Regions from separate parts of the Streptomyces sp. NPDC041784 genome, predicted to be linked through region 2. Evidence: predicted binding sites of a transcription regulator. Region 2 holds the regulator's gene; the other holds the start of a gene.

Region 1 (4,380 bases), on a different contig from region 2:
GGGACCTGGCCGTGGGTGCGGCGCTGGGCGGCGGAACGCGGACACACCGTCACCGCCGCCGCGGTTGCCGCTTCCTAGTCGCCGTCAGCGCTCCTGGCCGCGGTCAGCCCTCCTGGCCGCCGTCAGCCGTTTCTGGCCGCCGTCAGTTTCCGTGCCGGCGCGGGGATCCCGAGCCGTGTCTCCCGCCCGGCGTCCGCGCCGTGCAGCAGGTTGGTGAGCTGGTAGGGGTCGGCGCGCAGGTCGTAGTACTCCCGGAAGAGGATCTCGCCGGTGCCCCGCGCCCGCCCGTCGGTGCCGAGGCGGCCGCGGTGGTACTCCGTGTACTGCTCGCTCTTCCCGATGTACGACGCCCAGGTGTGCACCGGCACCTTGTCCTGACGGTTCCACCACCACTCGGCCAGCAGGTGCTCCCGGTCGTTGCGCGGGTCGAGGAGGGAGTGCCCGTCGTGCGGGGTGTCGGGGGTGACGCCGGCCGCCGCCAGGAACGTCGGGGCGATGTCCGACGTGACCGGTGAGCCGGTCGTCCCTGCCGCCGCGCGCCAGTCCGCCGGCCGGCCAGGACATCAGGAACGGCACCTCCAGGCTCGGCCGGTACGGCACCGACGTGCGCAGCCAGCCGTGGTCGCCCCAGCACAGGCCGGAACAGGCGGTCCGCCACGCTCGCCTCGTCGGCCCGGACCGCCGCCCGGAACGCCTCGGCGGCACGCGCGTACCGGGCCCTCTTCTCCTCGTCGAAGCGGTACAGCATCGCCCAGACGCCGGCCATCCCGTCGTGTGGCGAGCGGCGCGCGTCGTGCGGGGTCGGCAGCACGGGCCCGCACGGGGTCCAGCCCTCGTCCGTGCGTTCGACCACCGCGAAGCCGGACGACTTCCGGGTGGGTGACGACGGCCCGCGCGGAGTCCGCGCGCACGCCGGCGGGGAAGCGGTCACCCGTATAGACGAAGTCGCGCAGGCCCAGCCGCAGGGCACCGGCCATCGGCCCCTCGTCCCGGCCGGGGTCCAGCACGAAGTCCAGGTCCGGGGACGGGGTGCCGGCGCGCTCGTTCCACGAGGGGTCCATGGCCTCCGGGTCGGTGGGCCGGGGCGGCTCCAGCCCGTCGTCGCCGGTCCGGGCGAACTCGTCGCCGCGCACCACCCGGTAGCGCACGCCGAGGGCCGTGACCTCGTCGGCCGGCTCCCGGTCCAGCACGGTGACGGCCGCGAGCAGCTCCCGCCGGGCGGCCGGGTCGTCGGTGCCGTCCTTCGCCATGCGCCACAGAAACGAGTTCAGCGAGTCCCTGGCCCGCTGGGGCATGCCGTCCACCACCGGCTTCAGCAGACGCCAGTACGGTGCGGCGGCGGACGGGTCCCGGGCCGCCACCCCGAAGACGGGCCCCCGCAGCGCGAGGTGCGGGTAGCGCCGGGACGCCTCGACGGCGTCCGCCTCCGTCACCCAGGCGACCGGGTCGTCCCGCCGGATCAGCTCCTCGTGCAGGGCGTCCAGTCGTCGCTTCCAGTCATCGGTCATACGCGCATTGTGGTCGTGGAGTGCGGCGACTTGGGGGTGAATGCCGGAAGTGGGCGGGATAGGGAAGGGGTGTGGAGGGGAGGATGGAGGCGAGTGTGGAGCGGGCGGGGAGGAGGGGGTCGGGAGAAGGGGGCGGATCGGGTGGGGGTGGGCGGGTTTCCCGCTCCGTGATCGCCCACAGCGAACGGGCGGCGGTCCCGGGAACATCCGGAGCCGCCCATGCATTGAGTCGGCATAGCTCAACTTGACTGCCGAAGGGGAGATCATGGCTTCGACGTCCACATCGCTCACCCTGCCCGTACTGCCTCTTGATGACGAGGTCGTACTCCCCGGCATGGTGGTTCCGCTGGACCTCAACGACACCGACGTGCGCGCCGCGGTGGAGGCCGCCCAGGCCGCCGCACGGTCCGAGCCCGGGAAGCCCCGGGTGCTGCTGGTGCCGCGGATCGACGGGACGTACGCGAGCACCGGTGTGCTCGGCACTGTCGAGCAGGTCGGCCGGCTGGCCGACGGCGACCCGGGCGCGCTGATCCGCGGCCGGGGGCGCGTGAAGATCGGGGCCGGGACGACCGGCCCGGGCGCGGCACTCTGGGTCGAGGGCACCCGTATCGACCAGACCGTGGCCGAGCCCCTCCCGGGGCAGGTCGCCGACCTGGTCAAGGAGTACAAGGCGCTGGCCACCGCCTGGCTGCGCAAGCGCGGCGCCTGGCAGGTCGTCGACCGCGTCCAGGCCATCGACGACGTCTCCGCGCTCGCCGACAACTCCGGCTACTCGCCGTTCCTGACCACCGAACAGAAGGTGGAGCTGCTGGAGACCGCCGACCCGGTGGCCCGGCTGAAGCTCGCCACCCAGCAACTGCGCGACCATCTCGCCGAGCAGGACGTGGCCGAGACCATCGCGAAGGACGTCCAGGAGGGCGTCGACAAGCAGCAGCGCGAGTTCCTGCTCCGCCGCCAGCTGGAGGCCGTCCGCAAGGAACTGCGCGAGCTGAACGGCGAGAACTCCAAGGACTCGGCCGAGGAGTCCGACGACTACCGCGCCCGCGTGGAGGCCGCCGACCTGCCCGAGAAGGTCCGCGAGGCCGCCCTCAAGGAGGTCGACAAGCTGGAGCGCTCCAGCGACCAGTCCCCCGAGGGCTCCTGGATCCGCACCTGGCTGGACACCGTCCTCGAACTGCCGTGGAACGAACGGACCGAGGACGCCTACGACATCCAGGGCGCCCAGGCGATCCTCGACGCCGAGCACGCGGGCCTGGAGGACGTGAAGGAGCGGATCACCGAGTACCTGGCCGTGCGCAAGCGCCGCGGCGAGCGGGGCCTCGGGGTCGTCGGCGGCCGGCGCGGCGGTGCCGTGCTGGCGCTCGTCGGCCCGCCCGGCGTCGGCAAGACCAGCCTCGGCGAGTCGGTCGCGCACGCCATGGGCCGCAAGTTCGTCCGCGTCGCCCTCGGCGGCGTCCGCGACGAGGCCGAGATCCGCGGCCACCGCCGCACCTACGTCGGTGCGCTGCCCGGCCGGATCGTGCGCGCGATCAAGGAGGCCGGGTCGATGAACCCGGTGGTCCTGCTGGACGAGATCGACAAGGTGGGATCCGACTTCCGGGGCGACCCGGCGGCCGCCCTGCTGGAGGTCCTCGACCCGGCGCAGAACCACACCTTCCGGGACCACTACCTGGAGGTGGAGCTGGACCTGTCGGACGTCGTCTTCCTCGCCACCGCCAACGTCTTGGAGGCGATCCCGGAGGCCCTGCTCGACCGGATGGAGCTGGTCCGCCTCGACGGCTACACCGAGGACGAGAAGGTCGTCATCGCCCGGGACCACCTGCTCCCGCGCCAGCTGGAGCGGGCCGGCCTCGACAAGGACGAGGTGGTCCTCGAGGAGAGCGCCCTGCGCAAGCTGGCCGGCGAGTACACCCGCGAGGCCGGCGTGCGCACCCTGGAGCGGTCCATCGCCCGGCTGCTGCGCAAGGTCGCCGCCCAGCACGAACTGGGCGAGCGGGAGTTGCCGTTCACCATCACGGCCGCCGACCTGCGCGCGCTGATCGGGCGGCCGCACCACGTACCCGAGTCCGCCCAGGACCCGGCCGAGCGCCGTACGGCGGTGCCGGGCGTGGCGACGGGCCTCGCGGTCACCGGCGCCGGCGGTGACGTCCTCTACGTCGAGGCGTCGCTGGCCGACCCGGAGACGGGCGCGGCGGGCCTGACCCTGACCGGTCAGCTCGGTGACGTGATGAAGGAGTCGGCGCAGATCGCCCTGAGCTTCCTGCGCTCGCACGGCGCGGAGCTGGAGCTGCCCGTCGGCGACCTGAAGGACCGGGGAGCGCACATCCACTTCCCGGCGGGCGCGGTCCCCAAGGACGGCCCGAGCGCCGGCATCACGATGACGACGGCCCTCGCCTCCCTGCTGTCGGGCCGGCTGGTCCGCACGGACGTGGCGATGACCGGCGAGGTCTCCCTGACCGGCAGGGTGCTGCCGATCGGCGGCGTCAAGCAGAAGCTGCTCGCCGCACACCGCGCCGGGGTGACGACCGTCATCATCCCCAAGCGCAACGAGCCCGACCTGGACGACGTCCCGGCGGAGGTCCTGCAGAAGCTGGACGTCCACGCCGTCACCGACGTCCGCCAGGTCCTGGAACTGGCGCTCGCGCCCGCCGTGAACGGCGCGTCGCCGGAGGTTCCGGTGGCGGCGTGACGGGCGCTGCCGGAAGAAGGCGGGGCCCGGGCTCTCGTGAGGGAGGCCCGGGCCTCGCCGCACCCCGCCCGTGGCACGGAACATCCGGGCAGCACCAGGAGAGCGACGGGGCAACCCCCGGTCAGCACCGGGAGAGCGGCAGCGGAACCCCCGGGAAAAGCATGGAAAGCTACGCACGTAGAG
Region 2 (4,380 bases):
GGCCATGTACGCCGACGCCCAGGCCGCGCAGGCCGCCGGCGGCGCCGAGGCCCCGAAGGCCGACGACGACGTGGTGGACGCCGAGATCGTCGACGACGAGCGCAAGGACGGTGCCGCGTGACGGAGGAGACCCCGGGCTTCGAGGAGAAGCCCGACGTCCCCTCCGGCGCCACCCCTGAAGACGCCGAGCCGAAGGCCGCCGCCTCCCCCTCCGGGGAGGGGGCGGCCCCGGCCGGGGACGCGAACCAGACAGCCGGTCTGGTGGCCCAGCTGGACCAGGTGCGCACCGCGCTCGGCGAGCGCACCGCGGACCTCCAGCGCCTCCAGGCCGAGTACCAGAACTACCGCCGCCGGGTCGAGCGTGACCGGATCGCGGTCAAGGAGATCGCCATCGCGAACCTCCTGACCGAGCTCCTGCCCGTGCTCGACGACATCGGCCGCGCGCGGGAGCACGGAGAACTCGTCGGCGGCTTCAAGTCGGTGGCGGAGTCCCTCGAGACCGTCGCGGCGAAGATGGGCCTCCAGCAGTTCGGCAAGGAGGGCGAGCCCTTCGACCCGACGATCCACGAGGCCCTGATGCACTCGTACGCGCCCGACGTCACCGAGACGACGTGCGTGGCGATTCTCCAGCCCGGGTATCGGATCGGCGAGCGGACCATCCGCCCCGCGCGGGTGGCGGTCGCCGAGCCCCAGCCGGGTGCGCAGACCGTGAAGGGCTCGGACGAGGCCGAGACGGCGGCCGACGACAAGGAGAGCGGTGGCCCGGACGAGGGCTGAGCTTGAACCGACGCGGAAGGAGGGACGTCGAGGATGAGCACCAAGGACTTCATCGAGAAGGACTTCTACAAGGTCCTCGGCGTCCCCAAGGACGCCACCGAGGCCGAGATCAAGAAGGCGTACCGAAAGCTCGCCCGCGAGTTCCACCCGGACGCCAACAAGGGCAACGTCAAGGCGGAGGAGCGCTTCAAGGAGATCTCCGAGGCGAACGACGTCCTCGGTGACCCCAAGAAGCGCAAGGAGTACGACGAGGCACGCGCCCTCTTCGGCAACGGCGGTTTCCGCCCGGGCCCGGGCGCGGGCGGCTCCTTCAACTTCGACCTGGGCGACCTCTTCGGAGGCAACCCCCAGGGCGGCGGCAGCGGCGGCGGCTTCGGCGGCGGTATCGGCGATGTCTTCGGCGGCCTGTTCAACCGCGGCGGAGCGGGGACGACCCGTACCCAGCCCCGGCGCGGGCAGGACATCGACACCGAGGTCACCCTGACCTTCACGGAGGCCATCGAGGGCGCGACGGTTCCGCTGCGCATGTCCTCGCAGGCCCCGTGCAAGGCCTGCTCCGGCACCGGCGACAAGAACGGCACACCGCGCGTGTGCCCGACCTGCGTCGGCACCGGCCAGGTGGCACGGGGCTCGGGCGGAGGCTTCTCCCTCACCGACCCCTGCCCGGACTGCAAGGGCCGCGGCCTGATCGCGGAGCACCCCTGCCTGGACTGCAAGGGCAGCGGTCGCGCCAAGTCGTCCCGCACCATGCAGGTCCGCATCCCGGCCGGGGTGACGGACGGGCAGCGCATCCGGCTGCGCGGCAAGGGCGCACCGGGCGAGCGCGGCGGCCCCTCCGGTGATCTGTACGTCGTCGTCCACGTCGGCGAGCACCCGGTGTTCGGCCGCAAGGACGACAACCTGACGGTGACGGTGCCGGTGACGTTCGCCGAGGCGGCCCTCGGCGGCGAGATCCGGGTGCCCACCCTGGGCGGCCCGTCGCTCACCCTGAAGCTGCCGCCCGGCACCCCCAACGGCCGCACCATGCGGGCGCGGGGCAAGGGCGCGGTCCGCAAGGACGGCAGCCGCGGCGACCTTCTGGTCACGGTCGAGGTGAGTGTCCCGAAGGACGTGACGGGGAAGGCTCGTGACGCGCTCGAGGCGTATCGCGAGGCGACCGCGGACGAGGATCCGAGGGCGGAGCTGTTCGAGGCCGCGAAGGGAGCATAGGGATGGACGGCCGTCGACGTAACCCGTACGAACTGACCGAGGAGACCCCGGTCTACGTCATCTCGGTGGCGGCCCAGCTGTCCGGCCTGCACCCGCAGACGCTGCGCCAGTACGACCGTCTGGGGCTGGTGTCCCCGGACCGCACCGCCGGCCGGGGCCGCCGCTACTCGGCCCGCGACATCGAGCTGCTGCGCACCGTCCAGCAGTTGTCGCAGGACGAGGGCATCAACCTGGCCGGCATCAAGCGCATCATCGAGCTGGAGAACCAGGTCGTCGCGCTCCAGTCCCGGGTCGCCGAACTGGAGTCGGCCCTGGACGGCGCGGCGGCGGCGATGCAACAGCGCGAGGCCGCGGTCCACGCCTCCTACCGCCGCGACCTGGTCCCGTACCAGGAGGTCCAGCAGACCAGTGCGCTGGTGGTGTGGCGGCCGAAGCGGCAGCCCGAGCAGTAGACACACCCATCCCGCTCAAGAGGCCCGCATGCCGACGAACTGTCGGCATGCGGGCCTCTTCGCTGTCCTCCGGGCCGTCAGCGGCCGACCCAGAAGTCCAGCGAGGAGCTCTGCTCGCCCTGACGCCCGTAGGCGTCAACGGCGTACACGGTGACCGTGCACGGCCCGTTGTAGGGCGGCGTCCAGGAGATGGCGCCCGTGGTCGACAGCCTGGTGCCGCTGATTCCGCAGGCGCCGTCGATCTCCCAGGAGTACCCCTGCAACACCCGCCCCTCCTGGCCCGTGCCGGGCGCGGCCGTGACCTGGATGGCGGACCGCGCGGGGATCCCCGTCGAGACCAGCGTCAGCAGTGGTGCGGCCGGGCCGGTCGCGGTGGCCGGCGAGAGCCGGTCGACGACCGCCTCGGCGGAGGGCACCGACTCCAGGCCCGTGGCGTCGACGGCGGCGACGTAGTAGTACGCCTTGCCCTGCGGGGCGGAGGTGTCCTCGTACGACGTCGTGGAGGTGCTGCCCAGCAGCGACCAGGCGGCCGTCGCCGACGTGCGCCGGTAGACACGGAAGCCCGTCGCGTCCGCCGCGTCCGAGGACCAGGTGACGAGAGTCGAGGCGTCCGAGGGAGCGCCCTGGACGCCGGTCGGGGCGGGGACGGCGGAGGCGGTCGGGCGGGTGACCGTCACCGGCGCGGAGGCCGACGCGATGTTGCCCGCGCCGTCGACGGCCTGCACGGTGTAGGAGTACGCCGTCCCCGGCTCCGCCAGGGCATCGGCGTACGACGTGCCGAACACGGTCGCCGGCCCGTCCTGGTCCTGCTGCCCCACCGGCGCGCCCCACACCTCGTAGTGGTGGACGTCCTTCGACGAGGACGCCTGCCAGGTGAGGGAGCTGCCCGCGGTGGTGCCCGTCCCGGCGAGGCCGGTGACCTGGGCCGGCGCGGTCCGGTCCACGGTGACGACGGACTTGTCCGCCGAACCGGCCGACTCGTTGCCCGCCTTGTCGTAGGCCCGCACCTCGTACAGGTACGTGTCACCGGTCACCGGCAGGGTCGCGTCGGTGTACGTGGTGGCGGTGGTGGACGCCAGCCGGGTCCAGGTGGCGACACCCTGCGGCCGCCGGTAGATCCGGTACCCGGCGAGGTCCATCTCCTTGTTCTTCGCCCAGGTGAGCTTCGCCGTGCCGGTCGCCGGGGCGTACGTCACGGTCGGCCCCGTCGGCGCCAGCGGCCGCACCTTGTCCACGGTCGCCGAAGTCCGGGGGGCGTACCCGAACTTGACCTTCGCGTTGCCGTTCTCCCAGTTGACGTAGTCGACGCGGAGCGTGTGCTTGCCCTTGGGGAGGGTGAGGTTGAGGGTCTTGGACGCCGTCTTGCCCGTGTCCGACCACAGCGTGATCTTGCGGACGCCGTCGACGTAGACCCGTACGTAGTCCTGAACCGTCACGGACAGTGCGAACGGGCCGCCGGAGCCGAAGTCCCGCGTCACGGTCCAGCGGACGCCGAAGTTGTTCCTGGGCAGGCCGGAGGCGGGGGCCCCGGCGCCCCAGTTCTCGTTGACCGTGGAGTCGCAGTCGGTCTTCTTCGGTGTGCCGGAGAAGGAGGTGTTGGCGAAGAACTGGCGCTTGTAGACAGGGGACGTGCAGGTCGTCGCGGCCGAGGCGGTGGGGGCGGTCACCGTCGTGAGGAGGCCGCCCGCCGTGGCGAGTACCACCGCCGCGGCCGTGGTGGTGCGGGATGCGCGGATCATGTTCTCTTTCAGGGCTCGAGGATCACGTGGTCGGCGCCGGGCAGCGACTGCGTGCCGTCGGCGTAGTGGGCGATCACCCAGTAGAAGTGGGTGGTGCCCTGCGAGGCGGTCGGGTCGTCGTACGAGCGGTCCGGGGTGGTCGCCAGCTGCTCGTACTCCTGGGTGAGCGGGTTCCAGCGGAGGACCTCGTAGGAGGCCGCGGA

What was found. The regulator HspR, encoded in region 2, represses chaperone genes until heat shock. The targets are predictions, from matches to a motif close to TTGAGNNNNNNNNNCTCAA.
Region 1: a site for HspR is predicted at 1,733-1,751, ahead of lon (endopeptidase La). Genes of this name have one in related genera too.

Annotation. Positions count from the first base shown of each region.
Region 1 covers NZ_JBVJAB010000004.1:132,650-137,029, reverse strand. Annotated here, with positions in the region: gene ACZ6D7_RS10035 (rhomboid-like protein) at 1-78, shown strand, start outside; gene ACZ6D7_RS10030 (hypothetical protein) at 123-368, opposite strand; partial or broken gene ACZ6D7_RS10025 (DUF5954 family protein) at 638-1,508, opposite strand; gene lon (endopeptidase La) at 1,774-4,197, shown strand.
Region 2 covers NZ_JBVJAB010000012.1:45,816-50,195, forward strand. Annotated here, with positions in the region: gene dnaK (molecular chaperone DnaK) at 1-121, shown strand, start outside; gene grpE (nucleotide exchange factor GrpE) at 118-777, shown strand; gene dnaJ (molecular chaperone DnaJ) at 811-1,986, shown strand; gene ACZ6D7_RS25360 (heat shock protein transcriptional repressor HspR) at 1,989-2,438, shown strand; gene ACZ6D7_RS25365 (PA14 domain-containing protein) at 2,516-4,177, opposite strand; gene ACZ6D7_RS25370 (fibronectin type III domain-containing protein) at 4,186-4,380, opposite strand, start outside.